3 regions of the Streptomyces sp. AM8-1-1 genome follow, and region 3 is predicted to be linked to each of the others. Evidence: riboswitches for the same ligand, from Rfam matches in the RefSeq annotation. Region 3 holds a riboswitch; each other region holds the start of a gene.
What was found. A riboswitch is a leader RNA that binds a small molecule or an ion and turns the genes downstream of it on or off. The one in region 3 is predicted to bind thiamine pyrophosphate.
Positions count from the first base shown of each region.

Region 1: another riboswitch for thiamine pyrophosphate. It lies ahead of RPQ07_RS10340 (thiamine ABC transporter substrate-binding protein); the one in region 3 lies ahead of thiC (phosphomethylpyrimidine synthase ThiC).
Region 2: another riboswitch for thiamine pyrophosphate. It lies ahead of thiO (glycine oxidase ThiO); the one in region 3 lies ahead of thiC (phosphomethylpyrimidine synthase ThiC).

Region 1 is NZ_CP135086.1:2,317,683-2,327,547, reverse strand. Features, by position in the region: gene RPQ07_RS10380 (M23 family metallopeptidase) at 1-644, shown strand, start outside; gene RPQ07_RS10375 (hypothetical protein) at 638-1,045, shown strand; gene RPQ07_RS10370 (SH3 domain-containing protein) at 1,125-1,526, opposite strand; gene RPQ07_RS10365 (hypothetical protein) at 1,683-2,129, opposite strand; gene RPQ07_RS10360 (SH3 domain-containing protein) at 2,368-2,781, shown strand; gene RPQ07_RS10355 (hypothetical protein) at 3,203-4,330, shown strand; partial or broken gene RPQ07_RS10350 (MerR family DNA-binding transcriptional regulator) at 4,475-4,597, opposite strand; gene rlmN (23S rRNA (adenine(2503)-C(2))-methyltransferase RlmN) at 4,884-5,990, shown strand; TPP riboswitch at 6,018-6,127, shown strand; gene RPQ07_RS10340 (thiamine ABC transporter substrate-binding protein) at 6,205-7,296, shown strand; gene RPQ07_RS10335 (iron ABC transporter permease) at 7,380-9,023, shown strand; gene RPQ07_RS10330 (ABC transporter ATP-binding protein) at 9,023-9,865, shown strand, end outside.
Region 2 is NZ_CP135086.1:6,116,877-6,126,741, forward strand. Features, by position in the region: gene RPQ07_RS27255 (thiazole synthase) at 587-1,381, opposite strand; gene thiS (sulfur carrier protein ThiS) at 1,388-1,588, opposite strand; gene thiO (glycine oxidase ThiO) at 1,585-2,757, opposite strand; TPP riboswitch at 2,755-2,867, opposite strand; gene RPQ07_RS27270 (hypothetical protein) at 2,951-3,292, shown strand; gene RPQ07_RS27275 (FAD-dependent oxidoreductase) at 3,334-4,563, shown strand; gene RPQ07_RS27280 (Rv2175c family DNA-binding protein) at 4,685-5,050, shown strand; gene thiE (thiamine phosphate synthase) at 5,138-5,788, shown strand; gene metF (methylenetetrahydrofolate reductase [NAD(P)H]) at 5,864-6,781, shown strand; gene RPQ07_RS27295 (hypothetical protein) at 6,833-7,687, shown strand; gene RPQ07_RS27300 (NAD(P)/FAD-dependent oxidoreductase) at 7,762-9,249, opposite strand; gene RPQ07_RS27305 (DUF4126 domain-containing protein) at 9,280-9,865, opposite strand, start outside.
Region 3 is NZ_CP135086.1:4,200,977-4,210,841, forward strand. Features, by position in the region: gene RPQ07_RS18935 (cupin domain-containing protein) at 1-132, shown strand, start outside; gene RPQ07_RS18940 (DUF5326 family protein) at 260-472, shown strand; gene RPQ07_RS18945 (IclR family transcriptional regulator) at 581-1,351, shown strand; gene RPQ07_RS18950 (SsgA family sporulation/cell division regulator) at 1,460-1,894, shown strand; gene RPQ07_RS18955 (YibE/F family protein) at 1,905-3,251, opposite strand; TPP riboswitch at 3,323-3,479, shown strand; gene thiC (phosphomethylpyrimidine synthase ThiC) at 3,472-5,238, shown strand; gene RPQ07_RS18965 (hypothetical protein) at 5,339-6,169, opposite strand; gene RPQ07_RS18970 (metallophosphoesterase) at 6,317-7,525, opposite strand; gene RPQ07_RS18975 (LacI family DNA-binding transcriptional regulator) at 7,700-8,812, opposite strand; gene hisC (histidinol-phosphate transaminase) at 9,167-9,865, shown strand, end outside.

The DNA of each region.
Region 1 (9,865 bases), 1.9 Mb from region 3:
CCTGCCCGACCGCCGGCACCGTCACGCAGGGCTGGCACTCCGGCCACGACGGCGTCGACATCGCCAACACCCGGGGCACGCCGATCTACTCCACCGGCGCGGGCACCGTCATCGTCTCCGGCACCGCCAGCGGCTACGGCCAGTGGATCCGGATCAGGCACGACGACGGCACGGTCACCGAGTACGGCCACATGTACGAGCGGCTCGTGTCCGTCAACCAGCGGGTGAGCGGCGGCCAGCTGATCGCGCGGATGGGCTCCGAGGGCCAGTCCACCGGCCCGCACCTCCACTTCGAGGCGCACAGCTCCACGTCCAGCACGCGCGGCATGAACCCCGGCCCGTATCTCGCGGAGCGCGGCGTGAGCCTGCCGTGCACCCCGGGCGGAGGCAACCCCGGCACCAACTTCACCACCTGGGGCACGTCCGTACGCGTACGGGCCGACGCCAAGCTGAACGCGGCCGTCGTCCGCACCCTCACCGGGCCGACGCCCGTCAACGTCACGTGCCAGAAGCGCGGCGACATGGTCACCGCCGAGGGCTACAGCAACGACGCCTGGGCCTACATCCCGGCGCTCGGCGGCTTCATCACCAACATCTACATCGACCACAAGGACGCCTGGCTGCCGGGAGTCCCCACGTGCTGACCGGCACCAAAGCCGGTTCGAGGGGCATCGCGGCGGCAGCTCTGACCGCCGTGATGCTCCTCGCTCCCGGTTTCACCGCACCCGCGCAGGCCGCCGACTCCGCGCCCTGCACCCCCTACCCCGGCTACCCGGGCACCTACAAGTGCCCGATGTGGGGGACCGACATCAATCTGCGCTCGGCCCCCGATCCGAATGCACCGGTGAGCGCGAAGTCCCCGGATGACGGGTTCATCCGGGCCGTCTGCCAGATCAAGGGCGGCCGCGCCACCTACGGCGGCTACTGGCACACCTGGTGGATCAAGACCCCGGCCATGGGCATGGCGCCGTCGTCGTACATGAGCGAGATCTTCCTCGTCGGCGGTGGCGACGACGAGCGCGACTCAGGTCTGCCGATCTGCTGAACACCCTCTGCGTGTAACGCACTTCGCCCCTGGAACCGTTGGACACGGTGCCGGGGGCGAAGTGCGTAGCGGGGTGAGGTCAAGAGGGGCAGACCTCGAGGCCGGGGGCGGGATCCGCGCCGACGTTGACGTTGCCGCCCCAGGCCCACACGAAGTAGTACGTATGGCCGGGGAAGTGGACAGTGACCTGGTACCAGACGTCCGTGGTGTAGCCGCCGGCCGTGACGCGCTCACCGCGCGCGTAGCACTTCGCCACTCCCGAGGCTCCCTCCGGCCCGCTGGTGTTGAGGATTCTGTACGACGTACCGGGCCCGGTCCTGATGTTGCTGTTCGGCTGCAGGATCGGAGATGCCTGGACGGTGCTGGGAGCCGGCGCGGAGGTGCTGGGGGCTGCCTGGGAGGTACCGGCCCCACCGAACAGAGTGAGGGCGGTACCCACCGCGAGACCGGCGGCGGTGAGACGGGCACGGCGCTTGAACATGGTGGACTCCTTGGTATGCCGGTGTGGGGCTCTGTCCGTGAGACCGGATGCGGCGCCACGCCATATGACGGACCCGGGCAAGAAGTTGCCCCCGGTACCGCCGTGAACGGCGGTACCGGGGGCACGTGTTGCTCACCGCACTGAGGGAGGCGCAGATCAGATGTACTCGCAGTCGATGGTCGGGTCGTTCGGCGAGTCCACCGGGGCGCCGGGCACCGGGCCGTTGTTGCTGCCTCCGCTGACGTACACGGCGGAGATCCAGCCAAGGGTCCTGCCGGGAGTGATGACCTGCACCCAGTAGGTGTTGGTGTAGCGCCCGTCGGTCACCCGGCCCTTCTCGCCGTTGTCGACCTGGCAGTACGCCTGGACCCGCACATTGGTGAGCCGTTCCGTCGTGGCGAGGTCGCACGACGTGCTCTGGCAGCTGCGCACCCGCACGTCGCTGCCCCACACGTGGACCGACCCCGACGGCGGGTGGGCCGCGGCGGGCTGAGCCCCCATCAGAAACGCCGTCGGGATGACCGCGGCCACTCCCGCCGCGCGCAGCCCGCGGCGGGCGATGGTGCTGCCGCGCCGGTCCGTGCTCTTGCGTGACCACATCATGGTGAACCCCTCGTCAGGTCAGAACCGGGCTCGTCGCTCGCGGCCCGGTGGCATCCGCTTCCGCCTCACAGACGGGACTCGGTGCCCCGGCGTATGACCGTCCCGGCAGCAAATGTTTCTTCGCCCCGTCCTCATACGGCGCGGCGTGTGCGCCCGTCCCCCCGGTGGTGCGGACAACGCACCTGACCGACCACGAACCCGTGACGGGCACGCGTCCGAACGGTCCGAAGGGGACGACATGGTGAACAAATCAGCAAGGCGCGGCGCCCGACTGGGCGGCGCGGCGGCGGTGTTGTGCGCACTCGCCATGACGGTGGGCGCCGCGCCCGCCCAGGCGACTGCCGAACAGCGTGCCGCGGGGCCGGTCTTCACCACCTGGGCGACGGATGTGAACATCCGCAAGGACTCGGCCCCGGGCTTCCGCTGCCCCGAGTTCCCCTCGCCCGGCAACTGCCCGCGGGTGATCGGTCAGGCGCAGCCGGGCGACCAGCTCGAAGTGACCTGCCAGACGCGGGGCGAGACGGTCGGCACCAACCCGAACTGGGTCTTCGTGGAGAACCGGACCCGGGGCTTCGACGGGTGGATGGCGAGCTACTGGATCTCGCACCCGGACAACTGGCTGCCCGGGGTCCCGCAGTGCTACGGGCCGTGACACGTCTGGTCCCGCGGTGCTACGGGCCGTGACACGTCTTGTCCCGCGGTGCTACGGGCCGTGACACATCACGTTCCGCGGTGCTACGGGCCGTGACACGTCGGTACGACGCGGGCCGGCTCCGCCGCTCGGCCTGCGCTGCCCGTGATCTCGCGCAGGGACCGCCCACGACCGGCCGAGCGACCCCGCCCGCGGCGGCGCTCCCCACCTCGCGAACACTCCTTCCCCCGATTCCGCCCTCATGCCGGCATCGGCTTCACCTCTCGGAGGTACCACCACCATGGCTCGTCATCTCGGATCCGGACTCGTCCGCGCTCTGCCACGCCGCTCACGACGTACCGGGGACACGAGAGCCCCGGGATCGCGTACGGCCCGCCGCGCCACCTGGGCCGGGCTGCTGTCGGTGGGCCTGGCGGCGCTGATGTCCACCACCTCGGCGGCGTCCGCCGCGCCGCCCGAGAAGCCGGCGCCCCGCGCGGCCCAGGTCGATGTGCCCGCGGGGGTCACCGCCGGCGTCGCGGTCTTCGACCGGCAGACGGGCACCTTCACCGAGCAGGTGAACAGCGCCGCCCAGTTCCGGTCGGCGTCCGTGGTGAAGCTGCTCATCGCGCTCGACCTGCTGTGGAACCGCCAGCCCGGCGACCTCTCGGCGACCGACCGGGCCCGTGTCGACGCGATGCTGCGGAGCAGCGACGACAACGCGGCCAGCACCTTCTGGGCGAACAACGGCGGCGGCGCCATCATCGACCGCATGGTGCCGCGCCTCGGCCTCACCGACACTGCCCGGCCCCCGGCGAGCCACCCCGGATTCTGGGGCTACACGGCTCTGTCGGCCCGCGACACCGTGAAGATCTACCGCTATCTGCTGGACTCCGCCCCGGCGTCCGTACGCGACTACATGATGGGCAACCTGCGCCAGTCGACGCGCTGCGCCACCGACGGCTACGACCAGCACTTCGGCATCGCCGGGGCCTTCAACCGGCCCTGGGCCGTGAAGCAGGGCTGGTCGGGCTTCAGCTCGGGCGGCTGCACGGCACCCGCGGGCGCGGCGGCGAAGGCACCGGCCGGCGCCGGCAAGCAGACGGCCGCGGCGGCGACCGCCGTCCGGTCGGCCGCCGGGATCAACGCCGTGGACCTGTCCCGCCCGGCGCTGCACACGACGGGCGTCGTCGGCTCCGGTGACCGTTCCATCGTGGCCGCGTACACCCTGCACCCGAGCGGCACCGCGTACGGCAAGGCCTACACGGACCTGGGCCGGCTGACCCGGTCACTGAACGTGCCCGGCGCCTCCCGCCCGGCGGGCACCTGGATCGGCACCTGGGGCAGCGGCGTGCGCCTCCGCACCCAGGCGACCACCGCGGCGTCGCCGCTCACCACGCTCCCGGCCGGGGTGGAAGTCCTCGTCGGCTGCCAGAAGCGCGGCCAGCAGGTCAGCGTGCCGCCCTACCTGAACGACTGGTGGGCGTACCTGCCGCAGTACGGCGGCTACATGACCAACATCTACCTGAGCTCGCCGGACAACCAGGTCCCGGGAGTGCCTGTCTGCTGAGCGGACGGTCGGCTCACCGGAGAGAAGGCCAGGTCGTACGGGGGTGCGATCTGGCCTTCTCGCGTGTCCGCGGGGCTCGCGCGCCTGTCGGGCCCGGTGCCCCCGGCGCCCCGCCTGCTTCAGCTCAGGCGAGCGGTGACGTATGCCGTAGCGGTGGCCGTTCGTCCCGATCCACGCGGGTGGCAGCAGCCCGACCTCGTCGTGGTGCCGAAGGGTCCGTGCCGTCCCGCCCGACATCCGGGTGACCTCCGCGATAGGCCAGCCCATCGCCCGCCTCCCTCGCCGGACTCGTCGGGCCGGTCTCTCCGGCCCTGGTCAGGACGGTAGAGGCTGCCGCTGCGGCAGCTTCAAGCCCGGCAACGGGGTGCCGCTCGCAGCCCGCCGCGACTGCTGATCGCCCACCCTGCACGGGGGCACGCCCGGCCGCGCCGGCGCCGATGCACCGGGAGCCGGGCCGTCCGAGGACGGGCCGCACCGGCCGATGGAGCGTGCCGTCCTCCTCCGCGGGCGACCAGTCCGGCCACGGCAACCCGTCTGCGACACTGGTACCACCATGCCCAAGCCCGGAGAACTCACTTTCGTCGCGCCCCGCGGAGCCAAGAAGCCCCCGCGGCACCTCGCCGACCTCACGCCCGCCGAGCGCAAGGACGCCGTCGCCGCGATCGGCGAGAAGCCCTTCCGCGCCAAGCAGCTCTCGCAGCACTACTTCGCGCGGTTCGCCCATGAACCCGCCCAGTGGACCGACATCCCGGCCGCCGCGCGCGAGAAGCTCGCCTCCGAGCTGCTGCCCGACCTGATGTCCGTCGTGCGGCACATTTCCTGCGACGACGACACCACCCGTAAGACCCTGTGGCGTCTGCACGACGGGACGCTCGTCGAGTCCGTGCTGATGCGCTACCCGGACCGCGTCACCATGTGCATCTCGTCGCAGGCCGGCTGCGGGATGAACTGTCCCTTCTGCGCCACCGGGCAGGCCGGGCTCGACCGCAATCTGTCGACCGCCGAGATCGTCCACCAGATCGTCGACGGCATGCGTGCCCTGCGCGACGGCGAGGTGCCCGGGGGTCCCGCGCGGCTGTCGAACATCGTCTTCATGGGGATGGGCGAGCCGCTCGCGAACTACAAGCGCGTCGTCGGCGCCGTACGGCGGCTCACCGACCCCGAGCCGGACGGGCTCGGGCTGTCGCAGCGCGGGATCACCGTGTCGACCGTCGGTCTGGTGCCCGCGATGCTGCGCTTCGCCGACGAGGGCTTCAAGTGCCGTCTCGCCGTCTCCCTGCACGCCCCGGACGACGAACTGCGTGACACCCTCGTCCCGGTCAACACGCGCTGGAAGGTGCGTGAGGTGCTGGACGCCGCCTGGGAGTACGCCGAGAAGTCGGGCCGTCGCATCTCCATCGAGTACGCGCTGATCCGCGACATCAACGACCAGGCGTGGCGCGGGGATCTGCTGGGCCGGATGCTCAAGGGCAAGCGGGTCCATGTGAACCTGATTCCGCTCAATCCGACGCCCGGGTCCAAGTGGACCGCCTCCCGTCCCGAGGACGAGAAGGCGTTCGTCGAGGCGATCGCCGCCCATGGTGTTCCGGTGACCGTCCGTGACACCCGTGGTCAGGAGATCGACGGAGCCTGTGGACAGCTCGCTGCCTCCGAGCGGTGACCTTGTAGGCTGGGCTCGAACATTTTCATATTCCGACAGGGGAGCGCCACAGCGCTGAGAGTGCGGCACCGTCAGGCCGCAGACCCTCTGAACCTTGCCCAGGTCATTCTGGGTAGGAAGTTCGGTCGTTACTCAAGCTGTTGCGCCCTGCCCGGATCTCTTCGGAGACCGGGCAGGGCCGCGTCTCTTCCTGGTCACCCCCAGGAGGAATTCAGTGAGCACCACCAGGAAGATCACGGTCACCGCGGTGGCCGCGGCGATAGGCGTGAGTACCCTCGCGGCCTGCGGCGGAGAGTCCGAGGACTCCTCGTCCGGCGCCACGAAGTCCAAGACCGTGACCCTCGTCAGTCACGACTCCTTCGCCGCGTCCGACGCCGTGCTGAAGGAGTTCACCCGGCAGACCGGCTACACGGTCAAGGTGCTCAAGAGCGGTGACGCGGGTGCCGCGCTCAACAAGGAGATCCTGACCAAGGGCTCTCCGCAGGGCGACGTCTTCTTCGGCGTCGACAACACCCTGCTCTCCCGTGCGCTCGACAACTCTCTCTTCACGCCGTACGAGGCCAAGGGCCTCGGCCAGGTGCGCGACGAGGTGCAGCTCGACAAGGACAAGCACCGTGTCACGCCGGTCGACACCGGCGACATCTGTGTCAACTACGACAAGAAGTACTTCGCGGACAAGAAGCTGGCGCCGCCGCAGTCGTTCGACGACCTGATCAAGCCCGCGTACAAGAACCTGCTCGTGACCGAGAACGCGGCGACGTCCTCGCCCGGCCTCGGCTTCCTGCTCGGCAGCGTCGGGAAGTACGGGGACGTGGGCTGGCAGGACTACTGGAAGAAGCTCAAGGCCAACGGCGTGAAGGTCGTCGACGGCTGGGAGCAGGCGTACAACGAGGAGTTCTCCGGCTCGGCCGGCGGCAAGAAGGCCAAGGCGGACCGGCCCCTCGTCGTCTCGTACGCCTCCAGCCCGCCGGTCGAGGTGCTGTTCGCGAAGCCGCAGCCGAAGGAGGCGCCCACGGGTGTCGCCACGGGGACCTGCTTCCGTCAGATCGAGTTCGCCGGACTGCTTGACGGCGCGAAGAACGAGGAGGGCGGCAAGGCGCTGCTGGACTTCCTGGTCTCCCGGCAGTTCCAGGAGGACATGCCGCTGAACATGTTCGTCAACCCGGTGGTCGAGGGGGCGAAGCTGCCCGCACTGTTCACCACGTTCGGCGCGGTCGTCGACAAGCCGGAGACCGTCGCCCCCGACAAGATCGCCGAGAACCGTGAGCAGTGGGTTCAGTCGTGGTCCTCACTCGTAGTGAAGTAACGAAGCCCGACCGCGGGGCGACGGACCGCGGGCCGCGGGCCCGCGGGACCGCGCTGCGCGGGAGCGCGACGCGGCTCGGCCTGATGGCCGTGCCCGTCGCGTTCTTCGCGCTCTTCTTCGCCTACCCCGTCGTCGCCATCGTCGGACGCGGCCTGGAGATCGACGGTGTCTGGCAGTTCGGGCGGATCGGTGAGGTGCTCGGCCGCGCCGACATGCAGCGCGTGCTCTGGTTCACCACCTGGCAGGCGCTGGCGTCCACCGCGCTCACGCTGCTGATCGCGCTGCCCGGCGCGTATGTCTTCGCGCGGTTCGACTTCCCCGGCAAGGGGGCGCTGCGAGCGGCGGTCACGGTGCCGTTCGTGCTGCCGACCGTCGTCGTCGGCACCGCGTTCCTCGCGCTGCTCGGTCGCGGCGGGCTCCTCGACGAACTGTGGGGCATCCGGCTGGACACCACCGTGTGGGCCATCCTCCTCGCGCACGTCTTCTTCAACTACGCCGTCGTCGTACGCACGGTGGGCGGGCTGTGGGCACAGCTCGACCCGCGGCAGGAGGAGGCCGCGCGGGTACTGGGCGCCGGACGCTTCGCCGCCTGGCGACGCGTCACGCTGCCCGCGCTTGCGCCCGCCCTGGCGGCGGCGGCCCTGATGGTCTTCCTCTTCACCTTCACCTCCTTCGGTGTCGTCCAGATCCTCGGCGGACCGTCGTACTCCACCCTGGAGGTGGAGATCTACCGGCAGACCGCCCAGCTGCTGGACCTGTCGACGGCTGCCGTACTGACCCTCGTCCAGTTCGCCGCGGTCGGCATCGTGCTCGCCGTGCATGCGTGGACGGTCCGGCGGCGGGAGGCCGCACTGCGGCTCGTGGACCCGGCACGGACCGCCCGCCGCCCGCGCGGCGCGGGCCAGTGGGCCCTGCTCGGCGGGGTGCTGGCCACCATCGTGCTGCTCCTGCTCGTCCCGCTCGGCGTCCTCGTCGAGCGCTCGCTCGACGGACCCGGAGGCTACGGCTTCGGCTACTACCGGGCGCTCGGCTCCCTCGACGCGTCCGGCGGCACTTTCCTCGTGCCGCCCGTCGAGGCCGTGTGGAACTCCCTGGAGTACGCGCTCGTCGCGACCGGCATCGCCGTGACCGTCGGCGGCCTCGCCGCGGCCGCGCTCACCCGACGGGCGGGCAGGCTGGTCCGCGGGTTCGACGCCCTGCTGATGCTGCCCCTCGGGGTGTCGGCCGTGACCGTGGGCTTCGGCTTCCTGATCACGCTCGACGAACCGCCGCTGGACCTGCGGGCGTCGTGGATCCTGGTGCCGCTCGCGCAGGCGCTGGTCGGCGTTCCCTTCGTCGTACGGATCATGCTGCCCGTCCTGCGGGCCGTGGACGGACGGCTGCGCGAGGCCGCCGCCGTGCTCGGCGCGTCCCCGCTGCGGGTGTGGCGCGAGGTCGACCTGCCGCTGGTGCGCCGGGCGTTGCTGATCGCCGCGGGCTTCGCCTTCGCCGTGTCCCTCGGCGAGTTCGGCGCGACCGTCTTCATCGCGCGGCCGGACAACCCGACGCTGCCGGTGGCCGTGGCCCGGCTTCTCGGCCGGCCGGGTGAGCTCAACTACGGTCAGGCGATGGCCCTGAGCACGATTTTGATGGTGGTGTGCGCGTCCGCGCTGCTGCTGCTGGAGAGGATGCGCCCCCGGACGTCGTCCCGGGGTGCGCCCATCGACCGATCCGCCGGGGAGTTCTGATGGCCTTGCTGCGACTCGAGGACGTGACCGTACGGTTCGGGACCCATACGGCGCTCGACGCCGTGGACCTGGAGGTCACCGAGCACGAGATCGTGTGCGTACTGGGTCCCAGCGGCAGCGGCAAGTCCACACTGCTGCGGATCGTCGCGGGGTTGCAGAGCGCGGACTCGGGGCGGGTGCTGCTCTCCGGTGCGGACCAGGCGGGAGTTCCGGTGCACCGGCGCGGGGTCGGCCTGATGTTCCAGGACCACCAGCTCTTCCCGCAGCGTGACGTCGGCGGCAATGTCACCTTCGGGCTGCGGATGCACGGCGTCGCGCGAGGCGAACAGGAGCGCCGCGTCGCGGAGTTGCTGGAGATGGTCGGGCTGCCCGGTGCGCAGGGCCGCGCCATCGCCTCGCTCTCGGGCGGTGAGCAGCAGCGGGTCGCGCTCGCCCGGGCCCTCGCGCCCGAGCCGCGGCTGCTGATGCTCGACGAACCGCTCGGCCAGCTGGACCGCGGTCTGCGCGAGCGCCTGGTCGTCGAACTCCGCGGGTTGTTCGGCCGGTTGGGCACCACCGTGCTCGCGGTCACCCACGACCAGGGCGAGGCCTTCGCGCTCGCCGACCGGGTCGTGGTCATGCGGGAGGGCCGGATCGCGCAGGCGGGCACACCGCTGGAGGTCTGGCAGCGGCCGGCCGACGCGTTCGTGGCCCGCTTCCTCGGCTTCGACAACGTGGTGGCGGCGACGGTCAGCGGCGCGGCCGCGGACACGCCGTGGGGCAAGATCCCGGTCCCCGACGGTTCGCGTCAGGGCGAGGGCCGGCTGCTGGTACGGCCCACGGGCGTACGCCTCACGGACGCC
Region 2 (9,865 bases), 1.9 Mb from region 3:
AGTCACCTCGGACACCCCTGACGTCCCGGGGCGGGACCGGGGCCGTACTGCAGCCGAGCTGTGACAGCAGACGCGCTTGTGCGGGCCCGCTCCGGTGCGACCGGCTTTCGACGCGGGACGGCGGGCCGGACGGGCGGAGGGGGACGGGGGCGGGGCGCGGTGGGGGTGCGGTGTTCGGGGGGTCGCGCCTCAATCGCGGGCGCGGCGGGAAATCGTCCCTGCGCCTCGATTGGCGGCGGGGCCGGAGGTCGTCCCTGTGCCTCGATCACCGGCGGGGCCTGAGCTTGGCCCTGCGTGGGGAGGGCGATGTCGGACCGGCCGGCGTTCGAGGACGACGCCTGCGCCGCATGGGGCCGGGCTGGGTGGGTGCGGCTCCTTGCGGGGGCGCTGCCCCCGGGCCCCCGCGCCTCAATCGCCGGCGGGGCTGGATGGTGTCCCCGTGCCTCGACCGTTGGCCGGGTTTGGTGTGGCCCCCGCCCGCCTCGACCGTCGGCCGGATTCGGTGCGGCCCCCGGGCCTGGTGCGCCCCCCGCCTCGATCCCGGCGGGGCCTCATGCGGCCCCGCCGACAGACCCTCCCGTACGCGTCAGAACGCCGGGCGTTCCGGGTCCAGGTGGGCTCGGCCCTCCTGGGGCGATGATGCCTCGGCGAAGTGGCGGCGGGGGATGCGGCCCGCGCGGTGGGCCAGGCGGCCCGCCTCCACCGCGTGGCGCATCGCCTCCGCCATCAGGACCGGCTCCTGCGCCCGGGTGACCGCCGACGCCAGCATCACCGCCGTGCAGCCCAGCTCCATCGCCAGCGCCGCGTCGGACGCCGTGCCCGCGCCCGCGTCCAGGATCACCGGCACGCGCGCGTGCTCGACGATCAGCTGGAAGTTGTGCGGGTTGCGGATGCCGAGGCCGGAGCCGATGGGGGAGCCCAGCGGCATGATCGCCGCGCAGCCCACGTCCTCCAGCTTCCGCGCGAGCACCGGGTCGTCGTTGGTGTACGGCAGGACCGTGAATCCGTCGTCGACCAGGGTTTCCGCCGCGTCGAGCAGCTCGATCGGATCGGGCAGCAGCGTGCGCTCGTCCGCGACGACCTCGAGCTTCACCCAGTCCGTCCCGAGCGCCTCGCGCGCGAGCCGGGCGGTCAGGACGGCCTCGCCCGCGGTGAAGCAGCCGGCCGTGTTGGGCAGGACGCGGATGCCGAGCCGGTCCAGGACGGAGAGCACGGAGCCCTGGACCGTCGCGTCCAGCCGGCGCATCGCGACGGTGGTCAGTTCGGTGCCGCTCGCGATCAGGGAGCGTTCCAGGACGTCGAGGCTGGGCGCACCGCCGGTACCCATGATCAGCCGGGAGTTGAAGGTGGTGTCACCGATGGTGAGACGGTCGTCGGCCATGGCTGATCAGCCTCCCTGGACTGCGGTGAGGACCTCGACACGGTCGCCGTCGTCGAGCAGGGTGCCCGCCCATGCGCTGCGCGGGACCACCGCCTCGTTGACGGCGGCGGCGACGCCGGACCGGGCGGGGGTCAGCTCCGTGACCAGGGTGTCGAGTGTGGTTCCGGTGGCGAGCACCCTGGCCTCGCCGTTGACGGAGACGTTCATGCGGGCTGCTCCTGGGAGACGGCGGAGAAGCGGCGAGGGGTGAAGGGGCGGGCCTCGTCGGGGAGTGAGCCGGAGACCAGGACCGCGGCCATCACATCGCCGGTGACGGGCGTCAGGAGAACCCCGTTGCGGTGGTGACCGGTGGCCAGATGCAGGCCGGGCAGCGCGGTCGGTCCGAGCAGCGGCGCGTTGTCGGGGGAGGCGGGGCGCAGCCCGGCGCGGGTCTCGGTGAGCGGCAGCTCCGTGATGCCGGGCACCAGCTCATGGGCGTCGCGCAGCAGCTCGTACACACCGCCCGCGGTGACCGTGGTGTCCCAGCCCAGCTCCTCGCTCGTCGCGCCGACGACCAGCTCGCCGTTCTCACGCGGCACCAGATAGACGTCGCTGCCGCGGACCACCGCACGGACGGTCCTGGACAGGAAGGGCGCGTACGCGGGCGGCACGGTCAGCCGCAGGACCTGGCCCTTCACCGGACGGACGGGAGGCAGCACATCCGCCGGGACCCCGTTCAGCCTGCCGCTCAGGCTGCCGCCGGCGAGCACCACCTGGTCGGCGGTGAGCTCCTCCCCGTCGGCGAGGACGACACCGGCCGCCCGGTCGCCCGTGACCGACAGCCGTTCCGCCCAGCCGTGGCGGAAGACCACCCCCGCCCGCTCGCACGCCGTGACCAGCGCGGACGCGAGGCGGCGCGGGTCGACCTGGTGGTCACCGTCCACCCGCAGACCGCCGCGGACACCGGGAGCGAGCATCGGCTCCAGGCGCCGGCACTCACGGCCGGTCAGCCATTCCGAGGCGAGTCCGGAACGCCGTTGCAGGGCGTGCAGTTCCCGCAGATGGGCGCGGTCGTCGGCGTCGAGCGCGACGGCGAGGGTCCCGCAGGCGCGGTATCCGACGCCCTGCCCGCTCGCCTCCTCCAGCTCGGCGACGAACGCCGGATAGCGCTGTGCGGACGCGACGTTGAGCGCGAGCAGCGTCTGCTCGCCGTAGTGCAGTTCGGTGACGGCCGCGAGCATGCCCGCGGCGACCTGCGCCGCGCCGCCGCCCGGCTCCGGATCGGCGACGGTGACGGCCAGTCCGCGCTGGGCCGCGCGCCAGGCCGTGACAAGTCCGATGATTCCGCCCCCGACGACGAGAACGTCTGAGGCGCGCGTTCCTGGGATACGCGACATGGGCGTCCAGCCCCTCCCTTCGCCGGCATGACCCGGATCAGGTTCGTACGGTCGGAGGCCGTCCAGCCTCCCTCTCAGCCCGGTGCGTCCGGACTCCCGCGAGTGTCTTACGGTGTCCACCCTAACCCCGGGCCCGGTGTCGGGTTAAGGGAGCGACGGCTTCCCAAGGCCTGCGGTACAGGAGGTGTGTTCGATGGCGGGATCGCTCGACGGAGTCGTTCTGGTGCCGGTCGCGGACCAGGCTCCGGGTCAGGTCGGCACCCGTACCCGCTTCACGTACCACGAGCGGGACGGGCACATCTGGGCCGAGTACGCGGGCGGCGACGTGATCCGCGGGCATCTGGTGGGCACCCGTCAGGGGGACCGGATCGACTTCCGCTATGTGCAGTTGAAGACGGACGGCCGTACCGCGTCCGGGCACTGTGTCTCGACGGTCGCCGAGCTGCCGGACGGCAGACTGCGCCTGGAGGAGAGCTGGGAGTGGGAGTCGCAGGAGGGCAGCGGGACGAGCGTCGTGGAGCAGCCGCTGTCCTGACGAGCTGTCAGATGGGGTCGCCGGATGCGTAAGGTTGACGGGTGAGCGAGCAGCAGACACAGCAGGCGCGGCGCGTGGTGATCGTCGGAGCCGGGATGGCGGGCGTGCAGACCGCCGTCGCCCTGCGCGAACAGGGCTTCACCGGTCCGGTCACCCTCATCGGCGCCGAACCCCATCAGCCGTACGACCGTCCCCCGCTGTCCAAGGCCGTCCTCCTCGGCAAGTCGGAAGGATCGGCCTTCGACGTCGACTTCGAGGCCCTCGGCATCGGGCTGCGGCTCGGCTGCGAGGTGATGGGCGTCCGTCCGCAGGAGCACGAACTGGACACCGAGGCCGGGCCCGTCCCGTACGACGTCCTGGTCGTCGCCAGCGGCGCCGAGCCCGTCCACCTGCCGGGGGCCGCTTCGGTGCCCGGCGTCCATCTGCTGCGCACCCTCGACGACGCCGCCCGGCTGCGCCCCGTGCTCGCCCGGCAGCACGACATCGTGGTCGTCGGCGCGGGCTGGATCGGCGCGGAGTTCGCGACGGCGGCCCGAGAGGCCGGCTGTGCGGTCACCGTCGTCGAGGCCGCGGACCGCCCGCTCGCCGGCGCACTGCCCGCCGAGGTCGCCGCCGCGATGACCGACTGGTACGCGGAGTACGGCATCGAACTGCTCACGGGCTCCCGGGTGGAGGAGATCGAGCCCGGCACGGTGATTCTCTCGGACGGCAGACGGCTCGCCGCCGGGGCCGTCGTCGTCGGCATCGGCGCACGGCCCGCCACCCGGTGGCTCACCGGCTCCGGCATCGCGCTCGGTCCGGACGGCGCGATCACCGCCGACGAGTATCTGCGCACCTCGCTGCCCGATGTGTACGCCGTAGGCGACTGCGCCTCCTTCCCGTCCGCCCGCTACGGGCAGCGGCTGCTCGTGCACCACTGGGACAACGCCCTCCAGGGACCGCGCACGGTCGCCGCCAACGTCATCGCGGAGGACCTCGGCGAACCCGCGCAGATCTACGACCCCGTCCCGTACTTCTGGTCCGAGCAGTTCGGCCGGTTCGTGCAGTACGTGGGCCACCACGCCGTCGCCGACACGTTGGTGTGGCGCGGCGACCCGGCGGGCGTCTCCTGGTCGGTGCTGTGGCTGCGGGACGGTGCGCTCGTCGCCCTGCTCGCGGTGGGCAGGCCGCGCGATCTGGCACAGGGCCGCAAACTCGTCATGACGGGCACACGGCTGGATCCGACGGCGGCCGCGGACCCCTCGGTCCCTCTGAAGGCCGCTTCGCTGTGAGCAGGCTCTCTCCCGACAGTTCCTCGCTGACCTGCGCATTCTCCCCGATTCCGGGCTGATCGGGGCGTTCGTGTGCGGGGCAGCGCTACCCACTGTCAGTCCCAGATGGCAGGCTTGTCCTGTGACCGAGATTGACGCAAAGATCGATGCTCTCGTCCCCGCCTGGCTCACCCTCCCCGACATCGCGGAAATGCTCGATGTCGAGGTGACGCGCGTCCGGCAGCTGGTCAAGGAGGGCCAGCTGATCGCGGTGCGCCGAGGTGAGAACCGGGTGCTCCAGGTTCCCGCCGCCTTCATCAGCGGCGAGAAGGTCGTCAAGGGCCTCTCCGGCACCCTGACGCTCCTGAGGGACGACGGCTTCTCCGACGAAGAGATGCTGGAGTGGCTCTTCACCCCCGACCCGACCCTGCCCGGCACCCCCGCGCAGGCGCTCAGCGAGAATCGCGGCACGGAGGTGAAGCGCCGGGCCCAGGCGCTCGCCGTCTGACGCCCTGAAGACACCATCAAGCGGTGTGCGGGCAGGGCCGAAGGGTCCTGCCAGCACACCGCCGACCCGCCCCGGGGGGAAATCGCCATGTCCACGGCTCGCGCTCTGCTGTCCGACGCCCGGCTCTATCTGTGCACGGACGCCCGCAAGAAGCAGGGCGACCTCGCCGCTTTCCTGGACATGGTGCTCGCCTCCGGGGTCGACATCGTGCAGCTGCGCGACAAGGGCATGGAAGCGGCCGAGGAGCTGGAACACCTCCAGGTCTTCGCCGACGCCTGCCGCCGGCACGGCAAGCTGCTCGCCGTGAACGACCGCGCGGACGTCGCGCATGCCATCGGCGCCGCGGTCCTGCATCTGGGACAGGGCGACCTGCCGGTCCCGGCCGCCCGCGCCATCCTCGGCGACGACGTCCTCATCGGCCGTTCCACACACGCCGCCTCCGAGGCCGCCGCGGCGGCGGTCGAGCCCGGTGTGGACTACTTCTGCACCGGTCCCTGCTGGCCGACGCCCACCAAGCCCGGCCGGCACGCCCCCGGCCTGGACCTCGTGCGCTCCACCGCCGCACTGGGCACCGACCGGCCCTGGTTCGCGATCGGCGGCATCGACGCGGGCAATCTGGACGAGGTGCTCGACGCGGGCGCCCGCCGGGTCGTCGTCGTCCGGGCGATCACCGAGGCGGCCGATCCCGGGGCCGCCGCCGCCCATCTCGCCAAGCGGATACGCGAGCGCGGAGAGTAGGCCAAGGGCGAACAATCGGTGTCCGATGGGTGGACTCCGGTTGGGTCACCCCCTGGGCGTGGATAACCTGCGAGTATGGCCCTCGGAACAGCTTCCACCAGGACGGACCACGCACGGACGGTGCGTGAGCTGCTCGCGACCGGCAGGACGTCCTACTCCTTCGAGTTCTGGGCGCCGAAAACGGAAAAGGGCGAGCGCAACCTCTGGAACGCTCTGCGCCGGGTCGAGGCGGTCGCCCCCAGCTTCGTCTCCGTGACCTACGGCGCCGGCGGCTCCACCCGCGCCGGCACCGTCAAGGCCACCGAGCAGATCGCCGCGGACACGACGCTCACCCCCGTCGCGCACCTCACGGCGGTCAACCACTCGATCGCCGAGCTGCGGAACATGATCGGCCAGTACGCCGACGCCGGCATCCGCAACATCCTCGCCGTCCGGGGCGACCCGCCCGGCGACCCGATGGGCGACTGGGTCAAGCACCCCGACGGCGTGCGGTACGCGGCCGAACTGGTGCGCCTGATCAAGGAGTCGGGCGATTTCTGTGTCGGCGTGGCGGCCTTCCCGGAGATGCATCCCCGGTCCGCCGACTGGGAGACCGACACCCGGCACTTCGTCGACAAGTGCCGCGCCGGCGCCGACTACGCGATCACCCAGATGTTCTTCAGGGCCGAGGACTATCTGCGGCTGCGTGACCGGGTCGCGGCCGCGGACTGCGCCACCCCGATCATCCCCGAGATCATGCCCGTCACCAGCGTCAAACAGCTCGAGCGGTTTGCCCAGCTCAGCAACGCATCGATCCCTGAGGACCTGAAAGAGAGGATCCTCACGGTCAAGGACGATCCGGCGGCTGTACGCTCCATGGGGATCGAGTTCGCAACGGAGTTCTGCGCGGAGCTGCTCTCCGAGGGTGTCCCCGGACTGCACTTCATTACGCTCAACAACTCCACGGCGACGCTCGAAATCTACGAGAATCTCGGACTGCACGAGCAGTTGTGATCGGTCGTAGCCGACCCGACCGGGGGCGGCGGCCGAAGGAGAGGGGCGGGCATGGGCTGGACGGTCCTCTACGTCGCGTTCGGAATCGTCGCGCTGTGGCTGCTCGGCGAGGTGCTGCTGCAGTACAAGGCGCGGCTGCGCTGGCGGCTGCTGGCCTTCGGCGGATTCCTCTGTGTCGTCTTCGGTGTGCTGCTGCCGTCCGTGGTCGTGATCGCGCTCGGTGCCATCGCCTTCGCCGTCGGACAGACCTATGTGACGCTCTCCTTCCGCCGCGGCTTCTCCACCGGGTGGGCCCTCGGCGGCAGTCCCGGCGCGAGCCGCCGCCGCAAGTCCGGTGGCCGGCAGGGCGAAGCCGCCACGCGTGAGCCCACGCTGGAGGTGTCGGACCTCGCCTACGAGGCTCCCGCCGCCCCCGACCTGGACCCCGAGCCGGTCTACGAGCCGCAGCCGCTGCCCGACGACACCGGGCAGTACGGCGTCTACAGCGACGCGGCCTACGCGGCGATGCAGCAGGACCAGAACGCCCAGAACGCAGACAACTACGGGCAGCCCGCGGGCCGGACCGACGGCCAGTACGACCCGTACTACGGCTACGACCAGCAGCCCACGGGCCAGGACGCCTTCACCGGGCAGTACGACTACGGCACCGGCCAGCAGCAGTACGCCGCGTACTCCGACCCCTACGTGGGCGGCCAGCAGTACAGCACCTACGAGAACTACGACAGCTTCGGCAGCCCGCAGCAGCAGTACACCGATCCGTACTACGCGCAGCCGTCGTACAGCGACACTCCGCCCGGCGGGGTGTGGGTGCCGCAGCAGCGGGACACCGACCAGCAGGTGCCCGGGGAACAGCAGTCGCCGTACGGCTACGACAACGAGTACAACGAGCAGCAGTACCGCTACTGAGGCAGTCGGACCTTCCGAGCCGGCGCCGCCTGCCGTACGCCGGCGCCTCCTGCCTACCCGGCGTCCGCGGCGCCTTACCGCGAGCCGCGGAAGTCCGCGCCCTCCACGATGAGTCCGGCCACGAGTGCCCCCGACATGCCGGCGTGTGCCAGTCCGCCGCCCGGGTGCGAGCGTCCGCCGACCAGATGGAGCCCGGGCAGCCGGGTGCTGTTCGCGGGATGCAGATACCGGCCGCCCAGCCCGGCCAGCGACGGCGCCGGGAGCCCGCCCGTCTCGGCGGGCGTCAGGATCTCGTGCCACAGCGCCCGCGCGCGCAGGTCCTCGACGGCTGTGCCCGCGGCGTCGATCAGCGCTTCCGCGCAGCGCTCGCGCAGGGCCTTGTCCCTCCAGTCGATTGCGCCGCCGTGGCCGGTCACCGTCGCGGTGACGGTGACCGCCTCGTGCGCGTCGTCCGGGCGGGTGCGCGGGTCGTCGGGCCGCAGCACGGTGACCGTGGGCCTCTCGGCGAGACGGCCGCCGAAGACGGCCGCCGCCTCCGCGCCGGTGTCGGGGGAGTGGACCACGCTCCGGTGGACGGCCGCGGCGGGCCGTGCCCCGCGCAGCCCCAGCAGAACGGTGAACCTGCCCGGCAACTGCCCTGCGCCGGGCCCCGCTTGCGGGCGCACGTCGCCGTCCTCCCACAGCTCCTGCCCGGCCGGAAGCGGGATGTCCGCGCCTGCCACCACCTGGTCGGCCTCGGCGACCGCGGCCCCGGCGAGCTCGACACCGGCCGCGCGACCGTCCCGGACGAGGACCGACGTCACCTCCGACCCGAAGACGAACTCCACCTTCCGGGCCAGACAGCGCTCGTACACCGCACGGGCCAACTCCCGCATGCCGCCCGCGACATACCAGCTGCCGAACGTCTGCTCCATGTACGGCAGCAGCGCCGCGCTCGCCGGGGCGTGCCGGGGGTCCAGGCCGTACGCCAGGGCGCAGCCCTCGAAGAGCGCGGCCAGCCTCGGGTCGGCCAGCTCCAGGGCGCCGACCTCGGAGACGGTGGTGGCCTGCCGGGTGCGCAGCATCCTGCGCTGCCGCAGGGCCGGGTAGGGATCGCGGCCCAGCACCTGCCAGTCGTCCCACAGGGGCTCCTCCAGCAGCGGCCGGCGGGAGCGGTCCCAGGCGTCCCGCGCCCGTCCGAGGAAGTCGCCCCACCGCTCACCCGCCCCGGCGCCCAGCGCCGACTCCAGCGCGGAGACGATGCCGGCCCGCGAGGCATTCGGAAGGGTCACCGCGGAGCCGTCGGCGAAGAGGTGCCGGCTCGCTGGATCGACCTCGGTCAGGCCGACGCACCGCTCCAGCGGCTCCTTGCCGGTCTTCAGGAACAAGTCCCGCCAGACGGCGGGCAGATGCAGCAGACCCGGTCCGGTGTCGAAGACGAACCCGTCGCGCTCGAAGGCGCCCAGCGCGCCGCCGTAGGTCGCCGAGCGCTCGTACACCGTCACCCGGTGGCCTGCCACGGCCAGCCGGGCGGCAGCCGCCATGGCGCCCATCCCGGCGCCGATCACCGCAATCCGTGCCATGTCAGGGACTGTATCGGCCGCCTGTGACACTCAGCCCGGTGGGTGGCCGGCCACCGTGGCGGCCAGTCGTTTCTCCTCGCGCCGCTGTGCTCTGCGGCGCAGGAACCTGCGGATCCTGGAAGCCAGGAACACCACGACGACGATGCCGAGGACCAGCAGCGTGGCGGCGATGATCGCCGCGGCCACCGGGTTGAAGACGGCAAAGGTGATGATCCCGGCGACACCCAGATCCTCGGCGACGCTCATCGCGACATTGCTGAACGGCTCGGGCGAGGTGTTGATCGCCATCCGGGTGCCGGACTTGACGAGATGACTCATCAAGGCGGTCGAGCCGCCGATGGCGCCTGCCGCGATCTCCGGCAGCGACCCGCTCTCCCCGGCCAGCAGCGCGGCCACGACCGCACCCGCCACGGGGCGGATCACGGTGTGCACCGAGTCCCATATCGAGTCGACATAGGGGATCTTGTCCGCCACCGCCTCGCACAGGAAGAGCACACCGGCGACGATCAGGACGTCGGTGCGCTGGAGCGACTCGGGCACCTCGTCGGAGACCCCGGTGGCGCCGAAGATGCCGAACAGGAGGATCACCGCATAGGCGTTGATCCCGCTGGCCCAG
Region 3 (9,865 bases):
ACGGTGGGTATGGAGACGACCCAGGTCGGCCGCGGCAGTGTCGTCTACGTCCCCGCCGGAGTGGCCCACAAGTTCCACCACATCACCGAGGACCTGCGGGTCATGGTGATCTTCTCTCCGCCCGAGAGCTGACCCCGGACCCCGTGACTCCTAAGGGTCCGGTCAGGGGAGTTCAAGGGATCGCGGGCCCCCGCACACCCCATACGTCCGCCTAGCATCGAGGGCAGGAACTCCGAGAAGCGAGGTAGAGGCGATGGCTGTGCGGGAAGTGTTCGCGGGGATGCCGTGGTGGGTGAAGTGGGTCGCGGTGCCCGTCATCGCTCTGTTCGTCTTCGGTGGCCTGATCACCAGCGTGATCGGCTTTGTGATCGGGTTGCTCTTCAAGCTCCTGGTCTTCGTCGCGCTCGTCGCCGGACTCATCTTTGTCGTACGGAAGTTCATGACATCGTCGAGTTCTCGGAGCGACTGGTAGCCACTGCGGGTCAGGGCGTTAACCCGGGAGGGGGAACGCTCGCCGAACCCCGGGTATCACGGGCGGGCGGCCATTACTGTGGCAGCCCATCCAGCCCGGGGGTGACCTTTGGCCACGGCGACGAACGCCACGACCCCTACGCTCATCGGTTCGGTGCAGCGGGCGTTGAGGCTGCTGGAAGCCGCCGCGTCCCATCGCGAGGGGGCGCCCGCCAAGGTGCTTGCGCGAGAGGCCGCGATTCCCCTGCCGACCGCGTACCACCTGCTGCGGACGCTGACGCACGAGGACTATCTCCGGCGCGAGAAAGGGGTGTTCGTCCTCGGCGGCGCGGTCGGCCGGCTCGCTCTCGGCGAGTCTGTGCAGAATCGTCGCAGCAGGCTCGAGGACGCACTCCGGCACTGGCGGGACGCGATCGGCGTACCGGTCTACTTCGCGCTCTACCGCGAGGGCGAGATCGAACTCGTCGCCATCTCCGACACCCCCTACGCACCCGCCGTCGCGGAGTGGGCGGACTTCCGTGAGACGGGCCATGCGCACGCGATCGGGCAGTGTCTGCTGAGCCAGCTGGACGAGAACGGCCGCCGTGACCATCTGGACCGGCATCCGGTCCAGCCGGTGACCCCCTACTCCGTGTCCGACAGCCGCACGCTGCTGGATCGGCTCGCCACCACGGGCAGGATGCAACCGGTCGTGGAACGCCAGGAATACGCGCTCGGCACGGTCTGCGCGGCCATCCCGGTCGCCACCGGTTCCGGGGCGGCCACGATGGCTATTTCGCTGCCCCTGCACCAGGAAGAGCGACTGCTTCCGGCTATTGAGCAATTGCGCAAGGGAATTGGCGGTCTGCTCGGCGCGCTCGCGTTCTCTATCAGTATCTGAAAAATCACTCCTTGTGGACCTCTGGCGCTTACACCACGATTGTGGCAAGAAGGCCAAGGGGATCGTTCTGGCCGTTTTCAGCAGGCCTCATTCACTGCGGAGTACATGATGCGCGAGTCGGTCCAGGCCGAGGTCCTGATGAGCTTCCTCGTCTCGGAGGAGCTCTCGTTCCGGATCCCGGTGGGGCTCCGCTACGAGACGGACGATCCGTATGCCGTGCGGATGACCTTCCATCTGCCGGGCGACGCACCCGTGACCTGGGCCTTCGGACGCGAGCTGCTGTTGGACGGGATCAGCGGGCCGAGCGGGGACGGCGATGTGCACATCGCGCCCACCGGCGCGGCGGGCCTCGGTGACCTTGCCATCCGGCTCCAAGTGGGCAGCGACCGTGCCCTGTTCCACGTCGGGGCGGCGCCTGTGGTGGCCTTCCTGGACCGCACGGACAAGCTCGTACCGCTGGGGCAGGAGCACCGGTACGGCGACTTCAGGGAATGCCTGGAGAGGGCGCTCGACGGCATCCTCGCCGAGGAGAACGCCGGCTGAGCGCCCCGTCTCACTTCTTGCGACGGCGGCCCTTGCCGCCCCGCCCCGGCGCCGCGCTGTGGGCCGGGGTGTCGCTCTCTCCTGCGGGCAGCCCCGGCCGGTCCGCCGAGACCACCAGCGCCGCCAGAATGGTCGTCACCGGTACCGACGCGACCAGACCGATCGATCCGATGAGGGTCCGTACGATCTCCTCCGCCACCAGCTCACTGTTGGCGACGGTACCGACGCTGCTCTGCGCGATCGAGAACAGCAGGAGCAGCGGCAGCGCGGCACCCGCGTAGGCCAGGACAAGGGTGTTGACGACGGATGCGATGTGATCGCGCCCGATACGGATGCCCGCCCGGTACAGCCCCTTGGCGCCCATGTCCGGGTCGGCCTGGTGCAGTTCCCATACGGCGGACGTCTGGGTCACCGTCACATCGTCGAGGACGCCGAGCGAGCCGATGATGACGCCGGCCAGCAGCAGACCGCTCATGTCGATGTTCGGGTACAGGCCGTGGATCAGGCCGGTGTTGTCGTCGGTGTTGCCGCTCAGGCTCGCCCAGCCGATGAACAGCGAACCGAGAAGCCCGATGAGCAGCAGGGAGATCAGCGTGCCCAGGACCGCGACCGAGGTGCGCGCTGTCAGTCCGTGGCACATGTAGAGCGCGATCAGCATGATGGCGCTCGCTCCGACCACGGCGACGATCAGGGGATTGGAGCCCTGGAGGATCGCGGGAAGGATGAACACGGTCAGGACCGCGAACGAGACGACGAGCGCCAGCAGCGCCATCACCCCGCGCATGCGGCCCACCAGCACCACCACCAGGGCGAAGATCCCGGCCAGCACCGCCATCGGGAATCCGCGGTCCACGTCCGTCACCGAGTACTGGAGGTCGCGCGGGGCGTCGGGGGCATACGCCACCACCACGCCCTGGCCCTTCTTCAACTGCCGTGGAGCGTCCGGCTGGACGATCTCGACGAAGGTGCGGCCCTTGTTCTTGCCGGAGGTGACCTCGACCGTCGCCTTCCCGCAGTCGCCCTGCTGGGAAGCGGCCGCCTCGCGCCCCTCGGGGGTGGTGGGGTCCGCGGTCGGTGGCACCTGTCCGGCGTTCACGTCCTTGCAGTCGACCTTCTCGACCGAGACCACCTTGCCCGACTCGGTCTGACGGTCGAAGCCCACTCCGGTGCGCTCGTGGCCGGGTGCGCCACCCGGCCAGAGCACGAGAAGCCCCACGACCACAGCGGTGGCGAAGGGGATCAGCACGGCCGCGATGACCTTGCGGAGGTGCCGGGAGACAGGTGCGGCGGGGCCATGGGAGTGCGAGTGGCCGTGCGGCTCGGGCGTCTGATGCGGGTCGGGCGGCGATGAGGTCACCGACAGATCATCGCAAGAACGGTTGGGGGCCTCTGTTCAGCGCGCCAGACATGACGCTAGCGTGGAGGCACCTTTGCACACGCGGGAGCTCGGAGCACCGGGCTGAGAGGGCGCTGACCTTCGTCCCAGTGGTGTTTCACGTGAAACACCGTCGGACGGAAGCCGCTGCGTCGACCGCCGAACCTGTTACCGGGTAATGCCGGCGTAGGGAGTAGGTCTCATGACCGTTCAGGATGCACGCACGCCTGCCGCCGACCAGGCGGAGCGCACGCCGGGCTGGCACAAGGGATACGTCGAGGGCTCGCGCCCCGACCTCCGGGTGCCCGTCCGCCAGGTGCACCTCACCAATGGCACGGACGTCACGCTGTACGACACGTCCGGGCCGTACACCGACCCCACCGTCGAGACCGATGTCCGCCGCGGCCTGGCGCCGCTGCGGGAGAACTGGATCATCGGCCGCGGCGACACCGAGGAGTACGCGGGCCGTCCCGTCCGGCCCGAGGACGACGGGATCAAGCACACCTCGCCGCGCGGCGGGCTGCGGAATCTCGACGCGGTGTTCCCCGGCCGCCCGCGCCAGCCCCGCCGGGGCCGGGACGGGAAGGCGGTGACGCAACTCGCGTACGCGCGCCGGGGCGAGATCACCCCGGAGATGGAGTACGTCGCCATCCGCGAGAACGTGCCGGCCGAGGTCGTGCGCGAGGAGATCGCGGCCGGCCGTGCGGTTCTGCCGGCCAACGTCAACCACCCCGAGATCGAGCCGATGATCATCGGCAAGCGGTTCCTGGTGAAGGTCAACGCCAACATCGGCAACTCCGCGGTCACTTCCTCCATCGAGGAAGAGGTCGAGAAGATGACCTGGGCCACCAAGTGGGGCGCGGACACGGTCATGGACCTCTCGACCGGCCGCAACATCCACACCACCCGCGAATGGGTGCTGCGCAATTCCCCCGTGCCGATCGGCACCGTGCCGCTCTACCAGGCTCTCGAGAAGGTGGACGGCAGGGCCGAGGAGCTCAGCTGGGAGATCTACAAGGACACGGTCATCGAGCAGGCCGAGCAGGGCGTGGACTACATGACGGTCCACGCGGGCGTGCTGCTGCGGTACGTCCCGCTCACCGCCCGCCGCAAGACGGGCATCGTCTCGCGCGGCGGCTCGATCATGGCCGCCTGGTGCCTGGCGCACCACAAGGAGTCGTTCCTCTACGAGAACTTCGAGGAACTGTGCGAGATCCTCGCCGCGTACGACGTGACGTACTCCCTCGGTGACGGGCTGCGGCCCGGCTCGATCGCGGACGCCAACGACGAGGCGCAGTTCGCGGAGCTGCGCACCCTCGGTGAGCTCAACACGATCGCCAAGCGTTTCAACGTGCAGACGATGATCGAAGGACCCGGTCACGTCCCGATGCACAAGATCAAGGAGAACATCGACCTCCAGCAGGAGATCTGCGAGGAGGCGCCGTTCTACACGCTCGGCCCGCTCACGACGGACGTCGCTCCCGCGTACGACCACATCACCTCCGGTATCGGAGCGGCGATGATCGCGTGGTGGGGTACGGCGATGCTCTGCTACGTCACGCCCAAGGAGCACCTGGGCCTGCCGAACCGCGACGATGTGAAGACCGGCGTCATCACCTACAAGATCGCCGCTCATGCCGCGGACCTGGCCAAGGGCCACCCGGGCGCGCAGGAGTGGGACGACGCACTGTCGGACGCCCGCTTCGAGTTCCGGTGGGAAGACCAGTTCAATCTGGCTCTCGACCCGGACACGGCGCGGGAGTTCCACGACGAGACGCTCCCCGCCGAGCCGGCGAAGGCCGCACACTTCTGCTCCATGTGCGGGCCCAAGTTCTGCAGCATGAAGATCTCGCAGGACATCCGGCGCCGGCACGGCGACTCGCAGCAGGAGATCGAGGAGGGGATGGCGGAGAAGTCCAAGGAGTTCGCCGCCGCCGGCAACCGGGTGTACCTGCCGATCGCCGAGTGAGCCCCGCGGCTCTCTGACCCGCGGTCCTCCCGTATCCGCGAGGTCGTACGTCCGAGGTGTCCGAGGCGCGCTCCCGCTTTCGCGGGGCGCGCCTCGGGGATCACTCCGGCTGGTGCTCGGGTCCGCCGAAATCCGGGCTGGTGAAGTCCGGACTGGTGAACGTGGGCCGCTGGCCCGCCGTCGAGCCCTCGGCGGGGCTCGAGTAGTCCGGACCGCTGTAGCCGACCTTGGGGATACGGCTCACCGGTCGCGGTGGCTTGCTCGACGTCGGGTCGGCGCTGGGGTCCGCCAGCGCCGCCCGCAGGAAGGGCAGCAGGCCCCGTTCGAGCAGGGCGTGCCGCCAGGCGTCCTTGGCACGTGCCACCTCGTCGGGCAGTTCACCCGTCACCTCTTCCGCGGGCACCTGCGTCGCGCCGTTGCGCAGCGCGGTGAGCAGCAGGGCCACCGCGGCCACCAGGATCGCGGCCGCCGTGAGAGCCCCGAAGAACCAGCCCGCCGAGACCAGGGTCTGCGCGAACGCGGCTGTCGGGCTGAGCGCTTTCAGGATGTAGCCGACGAGCAGGAATATCAGCGCGGCCGTACCGGCGAGCACCGGAGCGAGCACGGCGATGACGGCCGCGAAGCCCGCACCGCTCTCGGCTGCGGCCTCGCCGGTGACCGGCGCCAGCACGGAATGACGTACGGACGCGGCGGCCTTGGGGGCGCGCATCTCCTCGCGGATCTTTGTGTAGTGCTCGTACTCGGCCGCGGCGGCGGTGGTGATCAGCGCCGTCGCGTTGAGTGCCATCGTGCGCAGCTGTTCGGTGTTCAGTCGCTGCCCCACGGCAGCGAGGTCCGGACGGTCATGGGCGTTGCGCAGCGCGTCGTCGAGGATGCGCTCGTACTCGGCGCGGTCCTCGGTCAGCAGGTGCGGAGCGCTGTTCATGTGCATCCCCCGATGCTCCGTAGGGCCGGATTGACCGGGCGAACCGGGCAGTTGGGCGGAAACGGAGGAGAGCCTGCTACGGATAAGCCGATGGTAGAGCGGTTACGGCACGGGGTGACAGGGGGTTTCAGTAAATCGCCTGTCGTGCTCTGCTCAGTTGGGCAGCGGAAGTTGCACGACAAGCAGCTTTCCGGCCATGGTCACGCCGCCGTCCATGGCGATCGCGAGCCCGTCGGCGTACACATGCGGCCCTTCGACGACCGGACGGGCGCCGTCCTCGCCGTCCTCGGTGCCCACTTCGCCGAGCAGATACGGAATGGGGCTGTGGCCGTGCACGACGCGCGTGCCCCCGTATGTGCCTAGCAGTTGGCGGACGGCCTCGGGGCCGCCGTCGTCGCGGAAGGCGAAGCGCTTGGTGAACTTGCGGAACACGTCCCAGCACTCGTCGGCGTCATTACGGGTGATGATCGCGTGGACGGTGTCGTTGACGTCCTCGATCGTGGAGCCGTAGTCGAGGTACGCCGTCGTGTCGGAGTGCAGGAGAAGGTGCCCGTCCTCCTCCACGACCGCGTCGAGGCGGGCCATCCACTGGAGATGGACGTCCTGCAGCCGGTCCATGTCGGACTTCTGGCCGCCGTTGAGCAGCCAGGCGGCCTGGAAGGTGGCGGTGCCCGCACCGGAGTTGACGGGGGTGTCGCCGAACCGCTTGGCGCCGAGGAGCAGCAGTTCGTGGTTGCCCATCAGGGCCTTGCAGTAGCCGCCGGCGGCCGCGGCCTCCGCGGACAGCCGCATGACGAGGTCGATGACGCCGATGCCGTCGGGCCCGCGGTCGGTGAAGTCGCCGAGGAACCACAGACGGGCGTTGCCCGCGGACCAGTTGCCCTCGGTGTCGATGAGGCCCTGCGCGGTGAGGGCGGCGACGAGTTCGTCGAGATAGCCGTGGACGTCGCCGACGACGTAGAGCGGACCGAGGCCGTCTTCGGCCGCGGCGGCTTCCTCCGGATCGACGTGCACCTGCACGGTGTCGCCCGGACCGCCTGCCCTGATCACCGGGAGGTCGCGCGCGGTGGGGGTGTACCCGTCCGGCATCTCGTCCTCGGGCACCGCGTTGCCGGGGTGCGAGGACGGCGCGGCGGGCTGCGGGGGCGGCTGTTCCTCGCGGCTCATGGGCGCCTGCCCCTGGGCCGGCACATAGGCGTGCTGAGCGTGTGTCCCCGAAGGCGCCTCGGCGGGCATCTCCGGAGGCTGCCCCTGCCCATGGGGCGACTGTGACTGCACGGGCACCTGTGCGTAAGGCGGGACACGGAAATCACGCAATGTCTCCGTACGCACCACGGGTCCCTGACCGGCCCCCTGAGTCATCGACCCCTCCACCACCGTCGCGCCGCCGTTCACCTCTCGGCCCAGCCTGGTCGGGGTGGTCCGCGGTGTCGTGCGCCCATCATAGGAATGAGGTCCGCGCTCTGTGACGCACCAGGGGTGGTGAATCCGTCCGCACCCCTGGCACGCCGGTCGTTTCGTCCCCATTCGGAAGGTCTAGTCCGGTGAGGGGGAACGCGGTGCGCTCACCGTCGTCCGCGGATTACGTCGCTGCGAGGACGTCCGGACGATCAGTTCGGTCGGTATCACCTGCTCGACCGGCCGGTCCTCGTCGATTCCCTCGATGGCGTCGATGAGGAGCTGGACGACCGCCGTGCCGATCCTGCGCGGCTTCAGCGAGAGGGTGGTGATGGGCGGCTCGGTCGTGGCGTACACCGTCGACTCGCTGCAGCAGACCAGCAGGAGATCCTCGGGGACGCGCAGTCCGTACCGCCGGGCGGCGGCGAGCAGATCGGTGCCGTTGGGGTCGAAGAGGCCGTAGACGGCGTCCGGCCGGTCCGGCCGCGCGAGCAGCCGGTCGGCTGCGACGGCGCCGGCACACGGGTCGTGCGCGGGGTAGGACTCGTAGACCGGGTCCTGGCCGACCCGCTCGCACCAGTTGAGATACGCGGTCGTGGACAGGCGCGTGTAGGTGTCCGTGGTGGTGCCGGTGAGCAGCCCGATACGGCGGGCGCCGGCGTCGGCGAGATGGTCGAGCAGATCGAGTACGGCGGCTTCATGGTCGTTGTCGACCCAGGCGGTGACCGGCAGGGTGCCTGCCGGGCGGCCGTCGGAGACCACGGGCAGGCCCTGGCGGACGAGCTCGGTGACCACCGGGTCGTGGTCGGAGGGGTCGATGACCACCGTGCCGTCCAGGGCGACGTTCGACCACACGTCGTGGCGGGACGTCGCCGGAAGGATCACGAGGGCATAGCCGCGGGCGAGTGCCGCGGAGGTCGCGGCTCTGGCCATCTCGGCGAAGTACGCGAATTCCGTGAAGGTGAAAGGTTCATCCCCGTACGTCGTGACGGTCAGGCCGATGAGGCCCGATTTACCGGTGCGGAGCGTGCGCGCCGCCGCGGAGGGGCGGTAGCCCAGCCGGTCTGCGACCTCGCGGACGTGCCGGCGCGTGGCGTCCGGGAGCCGGCCCTTGCCGTTGAGCGCGTCGGAGACAGTCGTGATGGAGACACCGGCTGCGGCGGCAACGTCTCGAATGCCTGCACGACCTTGCCGGCTGCCCCGTCGGGATGTGTCCGTCCGGCTCACCTGGTGCTTCCCTGCTGCTGTCATGGCGAGCCGATAGTAGGGCTCGGGCGGGCGGTTGAGCCGGTCGCATATGCCTGAGTTGACAGGCACGTTTCTGCAAGATCATAAGCCACCAACTCCCTTGGAAACCAAGGTAGTTGACGGGTCGGGCAACAGCGTCTCGGGCGTCCGGCGGCATCGGCCTGCCGAATGGCTCATGTTTCGAAGAGGTCTCAACTCACCACTACGGGTGATGCGCGCTACGGAGTGAGCCACAGGCGCACGCCAGGAAAGTGCGCGCTCCCCCCTTTTCCGGGCGGCCATTCGCACCGGCCGGGAATCCTCATAAGGTGAGGAGTATTGGTTCCGATGTGACGGACTCCTCGAGGAGGACCTGCGGTGAGCGAGACGAGCCCCAAGCTGCGCGCCGAGCTGGACGGCATCCCCACGTACAAGCCGGGCAGGCCCGCGGCGGCCGGCGGCCCCGTCGCGTACAAGCTGTCGTCCAACGAGAACCCGTATCCGCCCCTTCCGGGGGTGATGGAGCGCGTGACGGGCGCGGCACACAGCTTCAACCGATACCCGGACATGGCCTGCACCGGCCTGATGAACGAGCTCTCGGACCGTTTCGGGGTGCCCCTGTCGCATCTGGCTACCGGCACCGGTTCGGTGGGTGTCGCCCAGTCCCTGCTGCAGTCCACCTCCGGCCCGGGCGATGAGGTCATCTACGCCTGGCGGTCCTTCGAGGCGTACCCGATCATCACCCGGATCAGCGGGGCGACGCCGGTGGAGGTGCCGCTGACCAGCGGCGAGGTGCACGACCTGGACGCGATGGCCGGCGCGGTCACCGACCGGACCCGGCTGATCTTCGTCTGCAACCCCAACAACCCGACCGGCACGGTGGTCCGCCGGGCCGAGCTGGAACGGTTCCTCGACCGGGTGCCGTCGGACGTCCTGGTGGTGCTGGACGAGGCGTACCGCGAGTTCATCCGCGACCCCGAGGTGCACGACGGCATCGACATCTACCGCGAGCGCCCCAACGTGGCGGTGCTGCGGACCTTCTCCAAGGCCTACGGGCTGGCCGGGCTGCGGGTCGGC